Regions from separate parts of the Pantoea sp. X-Soil-ISGK-275 genome, predicted to be linked through region 2. Evidence: predicted binding sites of a transcription regulator. Region 2 holds the regulator's gene; each other region holds the start of a gene.

Region 1 (4,026 bases), 690 kb from region 2:
TGCGATAGTGGCCCGACATCAGGAAGTAACGCACGGTTTCAGCATCGTAGTGCTGCAACACATCGCGCACGGTGAAGAAGTTATCCAGCGATTTCGACATCTTCTCGCGATCAACCATCACCATGCCGGAGTGCATCCAGTAATTCACATACGGGCCATCGTGCGCACAGGTGGATTGCGCCACTTCGTTTTCGTGGTGCGGGAACATCAGGTCCGAACCGCCGCCGTGGATGTCGAAATGGGTGCCGAGCTGTTTGCAGTTCATCGCCGAACATTCGATGTGCCAGCCTGGACGGCCGTTGCCCCACGGCGAGTTCCACGCCGGTTCGTCCGCTTTAGACATCTTCCACAGCACGAAGTCCATCGGATTGCGCTTCACATCCGCCACTTCGACGCGCGCACCGGCCTGCAGCTGCTCCAGATCCTGACGCGACAGCGCGCCATAATCTTTGTCGCTCAGCACGTCGAACATCACGTCGCCGTTATCCGCCACGTACGCGTGCTTACGCTCAATCAGCCTGCCGACCAGCTCGATGATCTCATCGATATGACGCGTCGCGCGCGGCTCCAGATCCGGCGGCAGAATGCCGAGTGCGGCGAAATCGTTGTGCATCTCAGCGATCATGCGGTTGGTCAGCGTTTCAATGCTTTCACCGTTTTGATTGGCACGTTTGATGATTTTGTCATCGATATCGGTGATGTTACGCACATACTTCAGCTGATAGCCCACGTAACGCAGATAACGCGCCACCACGTCGAATGCCACAAAAGTACGCCCATGGCCGATATGACAGAGGTCGTAAACCGTGATACCACACACGTACATACCGATTTGACCGGCATGGATGGGTTTGAATTCCTCTTTCTGTCGACTCAGGGTGTTATAAATCTTTAGCATTGAACGGTTCCGTTTTATTTACGTGTGCGGGATTCGAACGTGATAAATGTGCATTTGGTTTAATACGGTCACCATAAATGGCGACCCTACGTAACCTAACCAGCCGGTTATTGTGCCGTATTTTTCTGACTTGTGCATCGCTCGGTTGCCAACTGCCGTCCGGTTACTGACGCGTTATTGGAAATTGTGATATAAGAAGCGTCTACAAAAATGCCTCGCCGCCTTGCAGGCGCGGCAACTGATACTGACGACAACCTTGACAGGAAGAAAATAATGGTCACTTTCCAGACGAACCATGGCGATATCGTAATTAAAACTTTCGATGACAAAGCGCCGGCTACCGTGAAGAACTTCCTGGAATACTGCGCGGAAGGTTTTTACGATAACACTATCTTCCATCGCGTAATCAACGGTTTCATGATTCAGGGCGGCGGTTTTGAGCCTGGCATGAAGCAGAAAGATACCAAAGCAGACATCCGCAACGAAGCGAACAACGGCCTGAAAAACACCAAAGGCACCCTGGCGATGGCGCGTACTCAGGCGCCACACTCTGCCACTGCCCAGTTCTTCATCAACGTGGCAGACAACGACTTCCTGAACTTCCGTGACGAAAGCCTGCAAGGCTGGGGTTACTGCGTGTTCGCTGAAGTGGTTGAAGGCATGGACGTGGTTGAGAAAATCAAAGCGGTGAAAACCGGCCGCAGCGGCATGCATCAGGACGTTCCGGTTGAAGACGTTGTCATCCAGAAAGTGACTGTTAGCGAGTAATGTCGCGCACGCTGTTTATCGCAGATCTGCATCTGTGTCATGAAGAACCGGCAATTACTGCCGGTTTTCTGCATTTTTTGCAGGGAGAAGCGCGCGCGTGTGATGCGCTTTACATCCTCGGCGATCTGTTTGAAGCCTGGATCGGCGACGACGATCCTAATCCGCTGCATCAGCAAATCGCTGCGGCGCTCAAGGCGCTGCCGGTGCCTAAATTCTTTATCCACGGTAATCGCGATTTCCTGCTCGGCCAGCGTTTTGCGCGCGCCTCTGGAATGACGCTGCTGCCCGAAGAAAAGGTGCTCGATCTTTACGGACATCGTGTGTTGATCATGCATGGCGATACCTTGTGCACCGATGATGAAGGTTATCAGCGTTTTCGCGCCAAAGTGCATCAGCGCTGGTTGCAGCGCCTGTTCCTCGCGTTGCCGCTGCGTCTGCGCATGCGCATTGCCTCGCGCATGCGTAATGGCAGCAAGCAGGCAAATCAGCACAAGTCGGTCAGCATCATGGACGTTAATCAGTCCGCGGTGGAAGCCGCGATAACGCGCCAGCAGGTGCCGATTCTGATTCACGGCCACACCCATCGTCCCGCCATTCACACCTTCACGCTGCACGGCGAAAATGCCGAGCGCGCGGTGCTCGGTGCCTGGCATGAGAACGGATCGATGATTCAGCTTGATGCCAGCGGCGTCAACCTGATCGAATTCCCCTTCTGAAATCCGGGCATCAATGCCCGTTTTCCGCCTACGCAACCGTTTTCCTTGCTGCCATCTCATGCTATTCTCTGTGCCCTTCTTCGCCTGCCCGCCCGGCCAGGTTCGTTTGCATATTCACAGGAGTTGACCGCATGTCATCCAACGCCGCCCCGGCCCGTATCGCCATTGTCATGGGTTCCAAAAGTGACTGGGCTACCATGCAGTTCGCCGAGGAAATTCTTAACAGCCTGGATGTTCCCTTCCACGTTGAAGTGGTCTCAGCTCACCGTACGCCCGACAAACTGTTCAGCTTCGCGGAAACCGCAGCCGACAACGGTTTTCAGGTGATCATCGCCGGTGCCGGCGGTGCTGCCCATTTGCCGGGCATGCTGGCCGCGAAAACGCTGGTGCCGGTGCTGGGCGTGCCAGTGCAAAGCGCGGCGCTGAGCGGCGTCGATAGCCTCTACTCCATCGTGCAGATGCCGCGCGGTATTCCGGTCGGAACGCTGGCGATTGGTAAAGCCGGTGCCGCCAACGCTGCCCTGCTGGCCGCGCAGATTCTGGCGATCCACGACAGCGCGCTGTCAACGCGCATCGCCCACTGGCGTCAAACGCAGACTGATGAAGTGCTGAACAACCCGGATCCGCGGGAGGAAGCATGAAGCCGGTTTGCGTATTAGGAAATGGTCAGTTAGGCCGCATGCTGCGCCAGGCGGGTGAACCGCTGGGGATCGCGGTGTATCCGGTGGGTCTGGATGCGGAGCCTTCTGCGCTGCCGATCGCTGAAAGCGTGATTACCGCCGAGATCGAGCGCTGGCCGGAAACCGCGTTAACCCGCGAACTGGCGAGCCATCCGGCCTTTGTGAATCGCGATATTTTCCCGCGTCTCGCCGATCGCCTGACGCAAAAACAGCTGCTGGATCAACTGAACCTCGCCACCGCGCCGTGGCAGCTGCTGGCCGATAAAGCCGAGTGGCCGAACGTGTTCAGCAAATTGGGCGAACTGGCGATTGTGAAGCGTCGTACCGGCGGCTATGACGGCCGTGGTCAGTGGCGTTTACGCGCCAATGAAACCGATGCGCTACCGGATGAGTGCTACGGCGAATGCATCGTTGAGCAGGGCATTAATTTCAGCGGCGAAGTATCGCTGGTCGGCGCGCGCGGACACGATGGCAGCACGGTGTTTTATCCGCTGACGCATAACCTGCATCAGGACGGCATTCTGCGCACCAGCGTGGCGTTCCCGCAAGCCGATGCCAGACAGCAACAGCAGGCGGAAGTGATGCTCAGCGCCATCATGCATGAGCTGAAGTATGTTGGCGTGATGGCGATGGAGTGTTTCATTACGCCTGAAGGTTTGCTGATCAACGAGCTGGCCCCGCGCGTGCACAACAGCGGTCACTGGACGCAGAATGGCGCGTCCATCAGCCAGTTCGAGCTGCATCTGCGTGCGATTTTGGGTCTGGCGCTTCCGCAGCCGGTGGTGTTTGCACCGTCGGTAATGGTGAATCTGATTGGTACCGATGTGAATCTGGCGTGGCTGCAACAGCCGCTGGTGCATCTGCATTGGTACGACAAAGAGGTGCGCGAAGGCCGCAAGGTTGGGCATCTTAATCTGACCGATAGCGATCGTGGGCGCCTTGCGTCAGCGCTGAATGCGCTGGT
Region 2 (4,026 bases):
TAAAATGGTGCGCAAAGGCACTAAAGATAGCGGCTGTAATCGCGCGATTATCGTGGCGCACAATGCCACTTTCGATCTCAACTTCGTGATGGCGGCCGCAGAGCGCGCCAGCCTGAAGCGCAACCCGTTCCACCCTTTTGCCACCTTTGATACCGCAGCGTTAAGCGGCTTAGTGCTGGGGCAAACCGTGCTGGCGAAAGCCTGTAAAGCGGCGGGAATGGAGTTTGATAGTACACAAGCGCATTCAGCCCTGTATGACACCGAGCAAACCGCGACGCTGTTCTGTGAGTTGGTGAACCGCTGGAAACGCCTGGGCGGCTGGCCGCTGGCTTTCAGTGAAGAATCTGCAGACGAGGCGTCTGCCGAGTAAGCAAAGAAAAGGCCGACATTTGTCGGCCTTCTGCATTATTCCGCTTCTTTATACTTCTCAGCGGTCTCTTTCAACAGTGGCTGAAGTTCGCCGCGCTGGAACATCTCAACGATGATGTCGCAGCCGCCGACCAGTTCGCCATCGACCCACAGCTGCGGGAAAGTTGGCCAGTTAGCGTATTTTGGCATTTCAGCGCGAATATCCGGGTTCTGCAGAATGTCCACGTATGCGAAACGCTCGCCACACGCAGAAAGCGCCTGCACGGCTTGCGCCGAGAAACCGCAGCTTGGCAGCTTCGGAGAACCTTTCATGTACAGCAGAATCGGGTTTTCTGCGATCTGACGCTGAATTTTTTCAACAGTACTCATTATTGCCTTCCTTAATCTTCTACTTCGTGTTTGTTTATTGTAGCGATTTCGCTCCCGGACTGAAAACGGGATTTTGCGTTTGCACTGGCGAATCGCCATGTTTGTTAAGTTAACGCATGACAAATAACATTTTCATATCATTAATTGGCATTAATAAATTAATAATTAGCAATAGTTTCGCTGCGTTAACCAGCTGAAATCGCTCATTTTTGCTACAGAATCAATCTGGTAACATATTAATGGAAAAAGGCCTTACCTTTTGGAAAAAAAGTGGATTAGAATTGCTTCGGCGCTGGTCACTTGATCAGATTTCTCTCACTTTGCCGCAGTCTGCTTTCATTCAGCCTGCTTAACCTGTAACCGGATTATGCGTCTACTAATTACGCTTTTCATACTGGCTTTCGCCCAACTGTTTTTTAATGTGGCTGCTGCATCTCCGCATGCGCCCGTTAATGCCAGTTCGCTTAAAGCAGAGAAAAAGAGCGCACGTGAAGACGAGCGCCGCAAACGACGCCCGGTGAAAACCACCACCAAAAAATCGCGCCTGACAGCTGTTCAAAAATTCAAACTCAAAAAACAGACCAAAACAGAAACCGCGCTGCACAAGACCACCAGCAAAAAATCCCCGCTGAAACTTTCTGCTAAGAAATACGGTCATCAACGTCTAGCGAAGAAAACACCTGAGATCGCCGTCGATGATGAAGCGTTAGCGCTGACCGGCATCAAAATGAGTAAGGCGCACCGCCAGCGTTATCAAAAGGCGCGTGAAACGGCGATGACCAAATTGATGGGCCAACTCGGCAAACCCTATCAATGGGGCGGTGCTTCGCCACATACCGGTTTCGACTGCAGCGGCTTAGTGTGGTACGCCTATAAAGATCTGGTGAAATTCAAACTGCCACGCACCGCTAATGAGATGTATCACCTGCGCGATGCGGCACCGATTAAACGTGAAATGCTCGAGAAAGGCGATTTGGTGTTCTTCCGCATCAATAATCGCGGCACTGCCGATCATGTGGGCGTGTATCTCGGCAACGGGAAATTCATTCAGTCGCCGCGTACCGGCAAAGATATTCAGATCAGCGCATTGGGTGAGGATTACTGGCAGAAACACTATGTGGGCGCGCGTCGCATGATGACGCCAAAAACTATTCGCTAGTTGTTGCGCAACAATCATAAAAAAGCCGGATGCTGTTCTCAGCTCCGGCTTTTTTGTTAATGCATGATCGCGGTAAAGCTGAAGGCGATAATCATCAAAAGTGCGCCAACAGTGGTCATTAGCGCCAGTTTCAGGTCGGTATTCATCACAACTCCTTAGTCACACAATTATTAGGGTTAAAGCGATTTTCGCACAGCAATGGGCAAAAATCTCGTGTTATACGCATCAGCTTGCTAGAATCGCCGCCTTTCGTTGCGCAACAGATTTTGCGCATGCTGTATCAACAGCGTGATGAAGTGATTTCGCCTGCTAAAACACACCGTTTTGCCCGCTTTTTTGGGCTGTAAAAGCATTAGCAGACGCAAACGTTTAACAATATACTTATCAGTAAGTTGCGATAAGCCCAGGAGTACCATTTTCATGGCAACAATTAAAGATGTCGCAAAACGCGCGGGTGTCTCAACCACCACGGTTTCGCATGTCATCAACAAAACGCGTTTCGTTGCGGAAGAGACGCGTAACGCCGTATGGGAAGCGATCAAAGAATTACACTACTCGCCGAGTGCCGTGGCGCGTAGTCTCAAAGTCAATCACACCAAAACCTTGGGTCTGCTGGCGACCTCCAGCGAAGCGCCCTACTTCGCTGAAATTATCGAAGCGGTGGAGAACCGGTGTTTCGAACGCGGCTATACGCTGATTCTCGGCAATGCGCACAACGATCTGCAAAAGCAGCGCGCTTACCTGTCGATGATGGCGCAAAAGCGCGTCGATGGATTGCTGGTGATGTGTTCGGAATATCCAGACGATTTGCTGCAGATGCTGGAAGAGAACCGCAATATCCCAATGGTGGTGATGGATTGGGGCGCGTCACGCGGTGATTTCACCGATACCGTGCAGGACAATGCGTTTCAGGGCGGCTATCTCGCCGGGCGTTATCTGATTGAACGTGGTCATCGCGATATCGGTGCCATTCCCGGCCAGATGGAGCGCAACACCGGCGGCGGACGTCACGCTGGCTTCCTGCAGGCGATGAGCGAAGCGGGCATCACGGTGCGTCCGGAATGGGTGGTTCAGGGCGACTTTGAACCTGAATCGGGCTATCAGGCGATGCAGCAGATTTTAAATCAGAAACAGCGTCCAACTGCGGTGTTCTGCGGCGGCGATATCATGGCGATGGGCGCGATTTGCGCTGCTGATGAGATGGGTTTGCGCGTGCCGCAGGATATCTCAGTCATTGGCTACGATAACGTGCGCAACGCGCGCTATTTCACTCCAGCGCTGACCACCGTGCATCAGCCAAAAGCCGAACTGGGTGAAAAAGCGCTGGAAATGCTGCTGGATCGCATCACCAGCAAGCGTGAAGATCCGCAAACCATCGAAGTCCAGCCAACGCTGATTGAACGCCGTTCGGTGGCGTACGGTCCATTCCGCGACTATCGTCGCTAAGCCGACACTTCGCTGAGCCATTCATGGTTCAGCGTTTCAGCATCCCCGAGATAAGCCAGTAACCACTCCAGCGCCGGTGACGCGCGCTGTTCTGACCAGCTGACGCAGCACGGACTGTCCGGAAAGGCCTGCGGCAGTGCCAGTTCCACCAGTTTATGGCTGTCCAGCAGCGGACGCGCCAGATGGCCCGGCACCATTCCAACGCACAATCCTGCCAGCAAACAATCCATCCCGGTTTCCCACTCCGGCACCACCAACCGCCGCTGATTATCCAGCGTCCACGTCATACGGCGCGGCAACGCACGCGAGGTATCTTCCAGCACCAGCGATGGCCACGCCCGTAATGTTTCATCATCCAGTTCCGTGCTGTTGACCAGCGGATGGTCGGGACTCACCACACAGCGCCAGTTCAGCGCGCCCATATCCTGAAAGGCAAAACGTCCACCCACCGGGATCGCCTGGGTCGCGCCAATCGCCACATCAACCCGGCCATCAGCCAACGCATCCCATACGCCGTTGAACACTTCGTAGCTGATAATCAGCTCCATATCGGGAAAATGGCGATAGAAATCCTTCACTAACTGCCGCGTGCGCTGCGGTTTAACAATGCAGTCAACCGCGATACTTAGCTCCCCGCGCCAGCCATTCGCCAGTTGCTGACACTGTCGACGGGTTGCCAGCAT
Region 3 (4,026 bases), 720 kb from region 2:
CAGCGCCTGCGCACCGGCACCGTGGTCACCACCGATGACCGTAACTGGGAGCTGCGCTACTCCGCTTCAGCGCTGCGCTTCAACCTGAGCCGCGCCGTTGCGGTTGATATGGAAAGCGCCACCATCGCCGCGCAGGGTTACCGCTTCCGCGTGCCCTACGGCACCTTGCTGTGCGTATCGGATAAACCGCTGCACGGCGAGATCAAGCTACCGGGCCAGGCAAACCGTTTCTACGAAGGCGCAATCTCAGAGCACCTGCAGATTGGCATCTGCGCGGTGGAACTGCTGCGAGCTGAAGGGGATAAGCTACATTCAAGGAAGCTGAGAACCTTTAACGAGCCACCGTTCAGGTAATGATGATGGCGTTCCGGCCCTTAAAGGGCCGGAACATTGCAGTAAAACGCGTTATGACATTTTCAAAACGATATTCTGCACAAACCACGCCAACACCAGAAGGCCGGTCGGTATCATGATTTTCCAGGTTATGCTGTTATTGAAGGCAGCTATTTTATCCTCCAACTGATTGAATCGTTGGTCAACTCTTTCGAACTTCTCATCAATCCTCTCGAACTTCTCGTCTATCTTTTCAAACTTTTTATCAATTTTGTCGAATTTTTGGTCGAACTTTTCTTCCATCCGCTCAAACTTCTTATCGATACGTTGTTCCAGCGCCCCCAGCTCGACCATAATCTCTACCCGCATGACGCCCTGCTCGGCTCTGACCTTTTCGATATCCGCTTTGGTGGCAAAATGCTCTGAACGCGCCGTAAGCACCGCAACATCTGTCTGAATCTGCTGTGTGGTTTTTTCCAGCTGTTCAACCCGTTTGGTTAATTGTTCCATTTGATGATCTCCTTTGTTTCCAACGTCAAAAATAAGCGGTGGGAACACACGAGTTGTATTGCTAATGGGGTAATCCATTACCGAGTCCTCTTCCATCGCGTTGCTCAACCTTTCCACCACACCGTTAGTGAAACAGATTTGCGCAGCGTTAACATTCCACGATCCCGCCATTCGCAGCACATTTTTTGCGGGCAGGTTTACACAACACGCACAGCCTGGGCCGTTTTGAGATTGAAGGAAAGTGAGTATCAAAAAGGATTGCGAGGTGACACGCAGAAAATAAACGAAGGGATGCAACAGCAGACACGGAAGCCCGAGCGGGCTTCCGTTAAGCAAGATTTACGCGCTCAGCCAGCCCAGTTTGATGACAAACAGAATCGACAGAATGATCAGCGCCGGGTTGACCTCTTTGGTGCGACCGCTCAGCAGTTTCACCACTGTCCAGGTGATGAATCCGAAGGCAATACCGTTGGCGATTGAGTAGGTCAGCGGCATGGTCAGCGCTGTCACGGTAACCGGCGCGGCGGTGGTGATGTCTTTCCAGTCAATATCAGCCAGACCAGATGCCATCAGCACCGCAACAAACAGCAGCGCTGGCGCAGTGGCATAAACCGGTACGCTGCCCGCCAGCGGCGAGAAGAACAGGCTCAGCAGGAACAGAATCGCCACCACAATTGCTGTCAAACCGGTACGGCCACCGGCGCTGACGCCCGCAGCAGATTCCACATAGCTGGTGGTGGTTGACGTACCGAGCAGCGAGCCAAACAGCGCGGCGGCGCTATCTGCGATCAACGCACGACCCATTTTCGGCACGTTGCCCTGCTCATCCGCCAGTCCAGCACGCTTGGTCACACCTAGCAAGGTGCCGGTGTTATCGAACACGTCCACGAACAGGAAGGCGAAGATCACGCTGACCAGGCCAACGTTAAACGCACCCGCGATATCCAGCTGCATAAAGGTTGGCGCGATAGAGGGCGGAGCTGAGAACACGCCGCCAAACGGCGTCAGGCCAATGCCCATGGAAATAAAGGTCACCACCAAAATACCGATCAGCACCGCGCCGGTAACGCGACGCGCTTCCAGCACCACAATGATGAAGAAGCCGAGCAGCGCCAGCAGCGGGCCCGGTTTGGTCAGGTCGCCCAGGCCAACCAGCGTAGCTGGGTTATCCACCACGATGCCCGCGCCTTCCAGCGCGATGATCGCCAGGAACAGGCCGATACCGGCACCAATACCGGCACGCAGTGGCAGCGGAATGCTGTTAATAATCCACTCACGAATTTTGAAAAGCGACATGGCAAAGAAGATCACCGCCGACAAGAACACCGCGCCCAGCGCGACTTGCCACGTGTAACCCATATGCAGAACCACGGTATAGGTAAAGAAGGCGTTGAGGCCCATGCCCGGTGCGAGTGCAATCGGATAGTTAGCGATCAAGCCCATTAACACACAGCCAATCGCCGCAGCCAGACAGGTCGCCACGAAGACCGCACCTTTATCCATGCCGGTTGCACCGAGAATGCTCGGGTTAACAAACAGGATGTAAGCCATTGCCAGGAAGGTAGTGATACCCGCAATGATTTCTGTGCGAACCGTTGTGTTGTGCGCTTTTAATTTGAAGAGTTTTTCTAACATCATCATCTCTCATGAGCGGAGTCGGCACGAATGCGCGCGCTCCTTGCCAATGTGGTTTACAGACTTATTGTTGTATTGGACGCAAGGCGTTTAACCTTCCCCTGTCCTCATAGCAATAGCTATGCCATCACCCTACGCAATCGATTACGTTTCCGAATAATGCTTCGCTTAGGATAATTCCGAACCAGAATGAGGCGCGATTATGGTGCATTGCACCAGCGCCGCGCAATCGTTTTCCCTCGTTGCGATTGTTTGGCAAAAAGAGTGCGGCACTGCACGCTTCCGCACTCTGCCAGGCGATGGCGCTCACGTTTCTGTTGCTTGAATCTGCAGCTAAAAAACATCGGGTTACACTGCATTTAACCCTTTCGTAACAAAAGAGGCGCATCCATGAAGCCCGCGATTTTGGTGGTCGATGATGATCGTGCAGTGTGCGAATTGCTGCACGATGTGTTGAATGAACATGTGTTTACCGTTTATTGCTGCCATCAGGGTAAAGATGCGCTGGCTCTGCTGGCGCTACATCCGGAAATTTCGCTGGTGATGCTGGATATGATGCTGCCAGACACCAACGGCTTGCTGGTGCTACAGCAAATGCAGCGGCAGCGTCCCGATCTGCTGGTGATCATGTTGACCGGCATGGGCTCGGAAGCGGATATGGTGGTGGGACTGGAGATGGGCGCGGATGATTACATCGCCAAGCCTTTCAACCCACGCGTGGTGGTGGCACGAGCGCGCGCTGCACTGCGTCGCTGCGGACGACTGGCGCAGCCGGAAGCGTTGCCGGATGAAGGCTGGCAATTTAACGGCTGGCGGCTGGACGATGCGCGCTGTCAGCTGTTCAATCCACAGCGCGAAAGCGTGCCGCTGACGCAAGGTGAATACACGCTACTGCGTGCGCTGGTGGCGCATGCGCGCAAAGTATTAACCCGCGATCAACTGCTCGAACTGACGCACAGCGAAAGCCTCGAGGTGTTTGATCGCACCATTGATGTGCTGATTATGCGGCTACGACGCAAGATCGAAAGCAACCCGCATCAACCGAGCCTGATCCGCACCATTCGCGGTCTCGGCTATGTTTTCTCCGCCGATGTGATGCGTCCTGCCTCTTCGGCGCGTGAAACGCAAATCGCCTGATCCATCCAGCGCTGCATCTCGGCTAATGGCCGCGTACCGTCCAGCGCGTTGGCGGCATGCAGATTAAAACAGGCGCAGGTGTGCGCCAGCTTCAGCGTTTCCGTCAGCGACCAGCCTTCGTGGCTGGCATAAAGCACACCGGCGCAAAACGCATCGCCCGCGCCAACGCTACCCACGATCTCTTCCGGCGCTAAACACCACGCGGGCTGCCAACGCCCTTCGCCTTCTGCTTGCTGGCCCCACGCCCCTTCCGGTGCGTGAATCACCACCCGCTGACGTACGCCTTGCTGCAGTAGCCAGGTCGCCGCCTCGGCAAACGCTGAAGGCGCGGCAAGCCCTTGCGGGGTGCGCAAACTGATGCCGGTGAGCGATTGCGCCTCCAGTTCGTTGATCACCAAATAATCGAGCCAG
Region 4 (4,026 bases), 1.6 Mb from region 2:
TTATTTCAATGTGATGCTTTTGACGATGTTATCTGCATCGCTTTGCGCCTGCTGTTGGTTATCAGCTGGCAAGGTAATCTGCAGCGTCAGCAGTTTTCCGTCCACTTTTGCCAGAATCACCGAAGACCATGAGGTCTGATTGTTGGCAGAAATCACCGTATCCAGCTGTTGTGCCGGCTGGTCTTTCAGCGTTACCGCTTTGTTAGACACCACCTGCAACTGTGGATCGCGACCGCGCTGCTGCTGTTCCAGACGCTGTGCCAGCGCATCAAGCGCTTCGTTGGTGGGATCGCCCGCAATCACGATAATCGCGCGCTGACCGGTTTCGTCGGCATAGACGTGCATGTTGGTGGATTCAGAGCCGAGCTTGCCGCTCTTGTCAGACATGCCCGCAGGCAGTGAGAAGCTCAGTTTGCCGTCCATCAGGTTAACCGTCTGGGACGACTGGCTGGCGTTCGCACCGTTGCTGTTCGCTGCCGCATCATCTTTCTTCTGGTCACATGCCGCCAGGCCGATAACCAACAGGCCAATACCCACATATTTCACTACGTTACGCATTCTTTTCCCTTTTACATGATTCCAGTCGTTTAGGTTTATAGCCTAAATAATTCAAGCGGCAGAAAGGCGGTAAGCGCGTGAACCCATGAGCTTACATGAGTAAGTGATTGGGTGAACGCGTGCAACCAACGCATCTGCCGTTTGAAGTATGACGGCTATAAAAACGGAATCGGCGGTTAAAAGCAACCGCCGGTATGTCAGGAAATCTTAGCGTAATGCGGCATTTGGTGTATGTGCAATTAGCCGAAATTGATCTGCTGCTGCGCGGAACGTTCCGCTAAGCGCTTCAGCATGGCATTCAGCAGTACGCCGTAAGCTGGGAGGAAGAAGATCATGCAGATCAGCACCTTGAAGCTGTAATCCACCAGTGCAATTTCGACCCAGTGCGCCGCCATAAACGGGTCTGGACTCTTGTAGAAGGCGATGAAAAAGAAGGCCAGCGTATCGCTGATATTACCGAGGAACATCGCTGCCGCTGGGGCAATCCACCACTGCGATAAACGGCGCAAACGGTTAAAAACGTGGACGTCGAGAATCTGTCCCAGCGCATAAGCCATAAAGCTGGCGCAGGCGATGCGTGCAACAAACAGATTCACCTCTTCCAGTGATGCCCAACCTTGCCATTCGCCCTGATAGAACACGCAGGAAACGATGTAGGAGATCACCAGCGCAGGAATCATCACCGCCAGAATAATGCGACGAGCCAGCGGCGCGCCAAAGATGCGCACGGTCAGATCGGTAGCGAGGAAAATAAACGGAAAGCTAAACGCGCCCCATGTTGTGTGGAAGCCGAAGATGGAAACCGGCAGCTGTACCAAATAGTTACTGGACGTGATCACCAGCAGATGGAAAAGCGAAAGCCAAAACAGCGCATGCATGCGCTGACGTGCAGAGAAGTTGATCATTGTAAGCCTTTTTAGTGATGGGGTGAGGGAACCCAGGTTCGTGCGTTGGCACGATGGTAAATAAAAAATCGGCGGCATCTTAACGCGTTGCGCAATTTATGCAATGGTTAATTTTAACGCAATCGTTATCGCCTTGCGTTGGCTCATTCGCGCGCTAGAATGTGCGCCCATCACTAACAACTGACAGAGAATCATGAGCGATCCCTTTTCTGCGCCAGACCATCAGCTTGATGCCCTTGGCCTGCGCTGCCCGGAGCCGGTAATGATGGTGCGTAAAACCGTGCGCAGCATGCAGGCCGGTGAAACCTTGCTGATCATTGCTGACGATCCCGCTACTACGCGCGATATTCCTGGTTTCTGCCGCTTTATGGAGCATGAGTTGCTGGCACAGCAGACCGAAAGCCTGCCGTACCAGTTTCTGATTAAAAAAGGCGCCTAACGCTGACGCAGCAAGCGCAGCGCGTTGGCTGTCACCAGTGCGGTGGCACCGGAATCCGCTAAGACCGCCAGCCACAAACCGGTGAAGCCGAGCAGCGTGGTGACCAGAAAAATCGCCTTCAATCCCAACGCCAGCGCCACGTTTTGACGAATGATGGCGCGCGTGCGCCGTGCCAGCACAAGGGTGCGCGGCAGAATCGCCAGCTGATTTTGCGTTAATGCCACATCCGCGGCTTCCAGCGCCACATCGGTGCCGCTGCCCATCGCAATGCCAATGGTGGCGGCTTTCATGGCGGGCGCATCGTTAATGCCATCGCCGACCATCGCCAATGCCTGCTGCGCGCCTAACGTCCTCACCGCCTCAACTTTATCAGCGGGCAGCAAACCCGCGCGATAATCGATGTTGAGTTCAGCCGCAATGGCGGCGGCCGCGCGTGGATTGTCGCCGGTGAGCATCACGCTATTCACGCCAAGCTTCTGCAACTCAGCCAGCGCGCGGATCGCTTCGCTGCGCAACTGGTCCTGCAACGCTAACGCGCCCAGCACCTGCTGCTCCTGCAACAGCAGCACCACGGTTTGGCCCTGCGCTTCCAATTCAGCAATCTGCTGTTGCTGTGCGTCGTCGAGATGGCTGACTTCGCGCGGCGTGAGCAGTTGATAGGTTACGCCAGCGATCGCGGCACGAATGCCGCTGCCGGCCAGGGTTTGCTGCTGTGCCGCTTGCGGAATGGTGAGCGCGCGACGCTCGGCTTCGCTGACAATCGCCCGCGCCAGCGGATGGGTGGAACCTTGTTCAACGGCGGCGGCGATACTTAGGAGATTGTCTTCCGCCATCGCGCCAAAAGGCTGGATGTGGCTGATCTGCGGTTTACCGGCGGTCAGCGTGCCGGTTTTATCGAACGCCATCATACTCACGCGACTGAGACGCTCCAGCGCCGCGCCGCCTTTGATCAGCGCGCCCTGACGCGCGGCAGCGGCCAGGCCCGAGGTGATGGCGGCAGGCGTCGAGATCACCAGCGCACACGGGCAACCAATCAGCAGCAGCGTCAACCCTTTATAAATCCACGGCAACCACTCCCCAAAGCCCAGCAGCGGCGGCAGCACCATCACCAGCAGCGCCAGCAGCATAATAGCGGGCGTATAAATGCGGCTGAAGCGATCGATAAAACGCTCAACCGGCGCACGATGGATTTCGGCTTCCTCAATCAGTTGCAGAATGCGGTCAATGGCACTTTGGCCCGGCTGGGAAATGACTTTCAACGTCACCAGACGATCAAGGCTGGTGGCGCCGGCCATGATCTGTTCGCCTGGCTCACGCGCTACCGGCAGCGATTCGCCGGTCAGCGCGCTTTCATCAAAGCTGGCGCTGGCGTGCAACAGTTCGCCATCGGCCGGTAAACGTGCGCCAGCCGCCACTTCAATCACATCGCCGGGTTGTAATACCTCTAAGCGGACGTTTTCCCGCTGCGTGTCGTTGATGCGCGTGGCGGTATCCGGGCGCAGCGCCATCAGCGCGGTGACACCACGGCGTGCACGTGCGGCGGCGTAAGCTTCCAGGCGTTCACCCAGTTGAAACAGCAGCAACACCATCGCGGCTTCAGCATGCGCGCCAATCACCAGTGCGCCAGCGGCGGCGATGGTCATCAGCATCTCAATGCTGAACGGCGAACCGCTGCGCAGCAGTTTCCAGGCACTGCGGGCAATCGGCGCTAAACCAACCAAGGTGGTGGCAATAAACAGGCGATCGCCCCAAAGCGGCGAAAACTGGCTCAGCAGCCAGCTGGCGAGCATTAGTCCGCCAAGCAGCAGCAAACCGGCATTTTCCTGCCAGCGGCTTTCAGGTTGAGGAGGCGATGGGGAATCGCTGGCGCTCAGCGTGTAGCCAGCATTTTTCACCACCTGTTCGATGGTGGCGCGGATATCGTGGTCGGCATCAACCACCAGTTTTTCACTGGCAAAAATCACGCGGGCTTGTTGTACCTGCGGCACGCGTTGCACGGCGGTTTCAATTTTACGCGCGCAGCTGGGGCAATCCATGCCAGCAATCTGCCAGCGGAATTGATGTGAGGTGAGCGCGGGCCTGTCGCTTTCGGCGTCGCTTTCGCCGCCGGGCGATCCGCTGTCG

The links. Region 2 encodes PurR, which represses purine synthesis genes. Its sites were predicted from a motif close to CANGCAAACGTTTGCNTG; they were not measured.
Region 1: a site for PurR is predicted at 2,412-2,429, ahead of purE (5-(carboxyamino)imidazole ribonucleotide mutase). Genes of this name have one in related genera too.
Region 3: a site for PurR is predicted at 2,701-2,718, ahead of AC6I8A_RS12285 (NCS2 family permease). Genes of this name have one in related genera too.
Region 4: a site for PurR is predicted at 1,579-1,596, ahead of tusA (sulfurtransferase TusA). Genes of this name have one in related genera too.

What each region holds. Positions count from the first base shown of each region.
Region 1 is NZ_AP035976.1:1,206,999-1,211,024, reverse strand. It holds gene cysS (cysteine--tRNA ligase) at 1-898, opposite strand, end outside; gene ppiB (peptidylprolyl isomerase B) at 1,172-1,666, shown strand; gene AC6I8A_RS05535 (UDP-2,3-diacylglucosamine diphosphatase) at 1,666-2,382, shown strand; gene purE (5-(carboxyamino)imidazole ribonucleotide mutase) at 2,514-3,023, shown strand; gene purK (5-(carboxyamino)imidazole ribonucleotide synthase) at 3,020-4,026, shown strand, end outside.
Region 2 is NZ_AP035976.1:1,894,863-1,898,888, reverse strand. It holds gene rnt (ribonuclease T) at 1-370, shown strand, start outside; gene AC6I8A_RS08865 (Grx4 family monothiol glutaredoxin) at 406-741, opposite strand; gene AC6I8A_RS08860 (C40 family peptidase) at 1,106-1,897, shown strand; gene cydH (cytochrome bd-I oxidase subunit CydH) at 1,954-2,043, opposite strand; gene purR (HTH-type transcriptional repressor PurR) at 2,318-3,343, shown strand; gene punR (DNA-binding transcriptional activator PunR) at 3,340-4,026, opposite strand, start outside.
Region 3 is NZ_AP035976.1:2,610,194-2,614,219, forward strand. It holds gene AC6I8A_RS12275 (AMP nucleosidase) at 1-354, shown strand, start outside; gene AC6I8A_RS12280 (hypothetical protein) at 406-921, opposite strand; gene AC6I8A_RS12285 (NCS2 family permease) at 1,183-2,481, opposite strand; gene AC6I8A_RS12290 (response regulator) at 2,869-3,615, shown strand; gene AC6I8A_RS12295 (carbohydrate kinase family protein) at 3,552-4,026, opposite strand, start outside.
Region 4 is NZ_AP035976.1:336,492-340,517, forward strand. It holds gene AC6I8A_RS01470 (DcrB family lipoprotein) at 1-558, opposite strand; gene AC6I8A_RS01475 (7-cyano-7-deazaguanine/7-aminomethyl-7-deazaguanine transporter) at 798-1,463, opposite strand; gene tusA (sulfurtransferase TusA) at 1,657-1,902, shown strand; gene AC6I8A_RS01485 (zinc/cadmium/mercury/lead-transporting ATPase) at 1,899-4,026, opposite strand, start outside.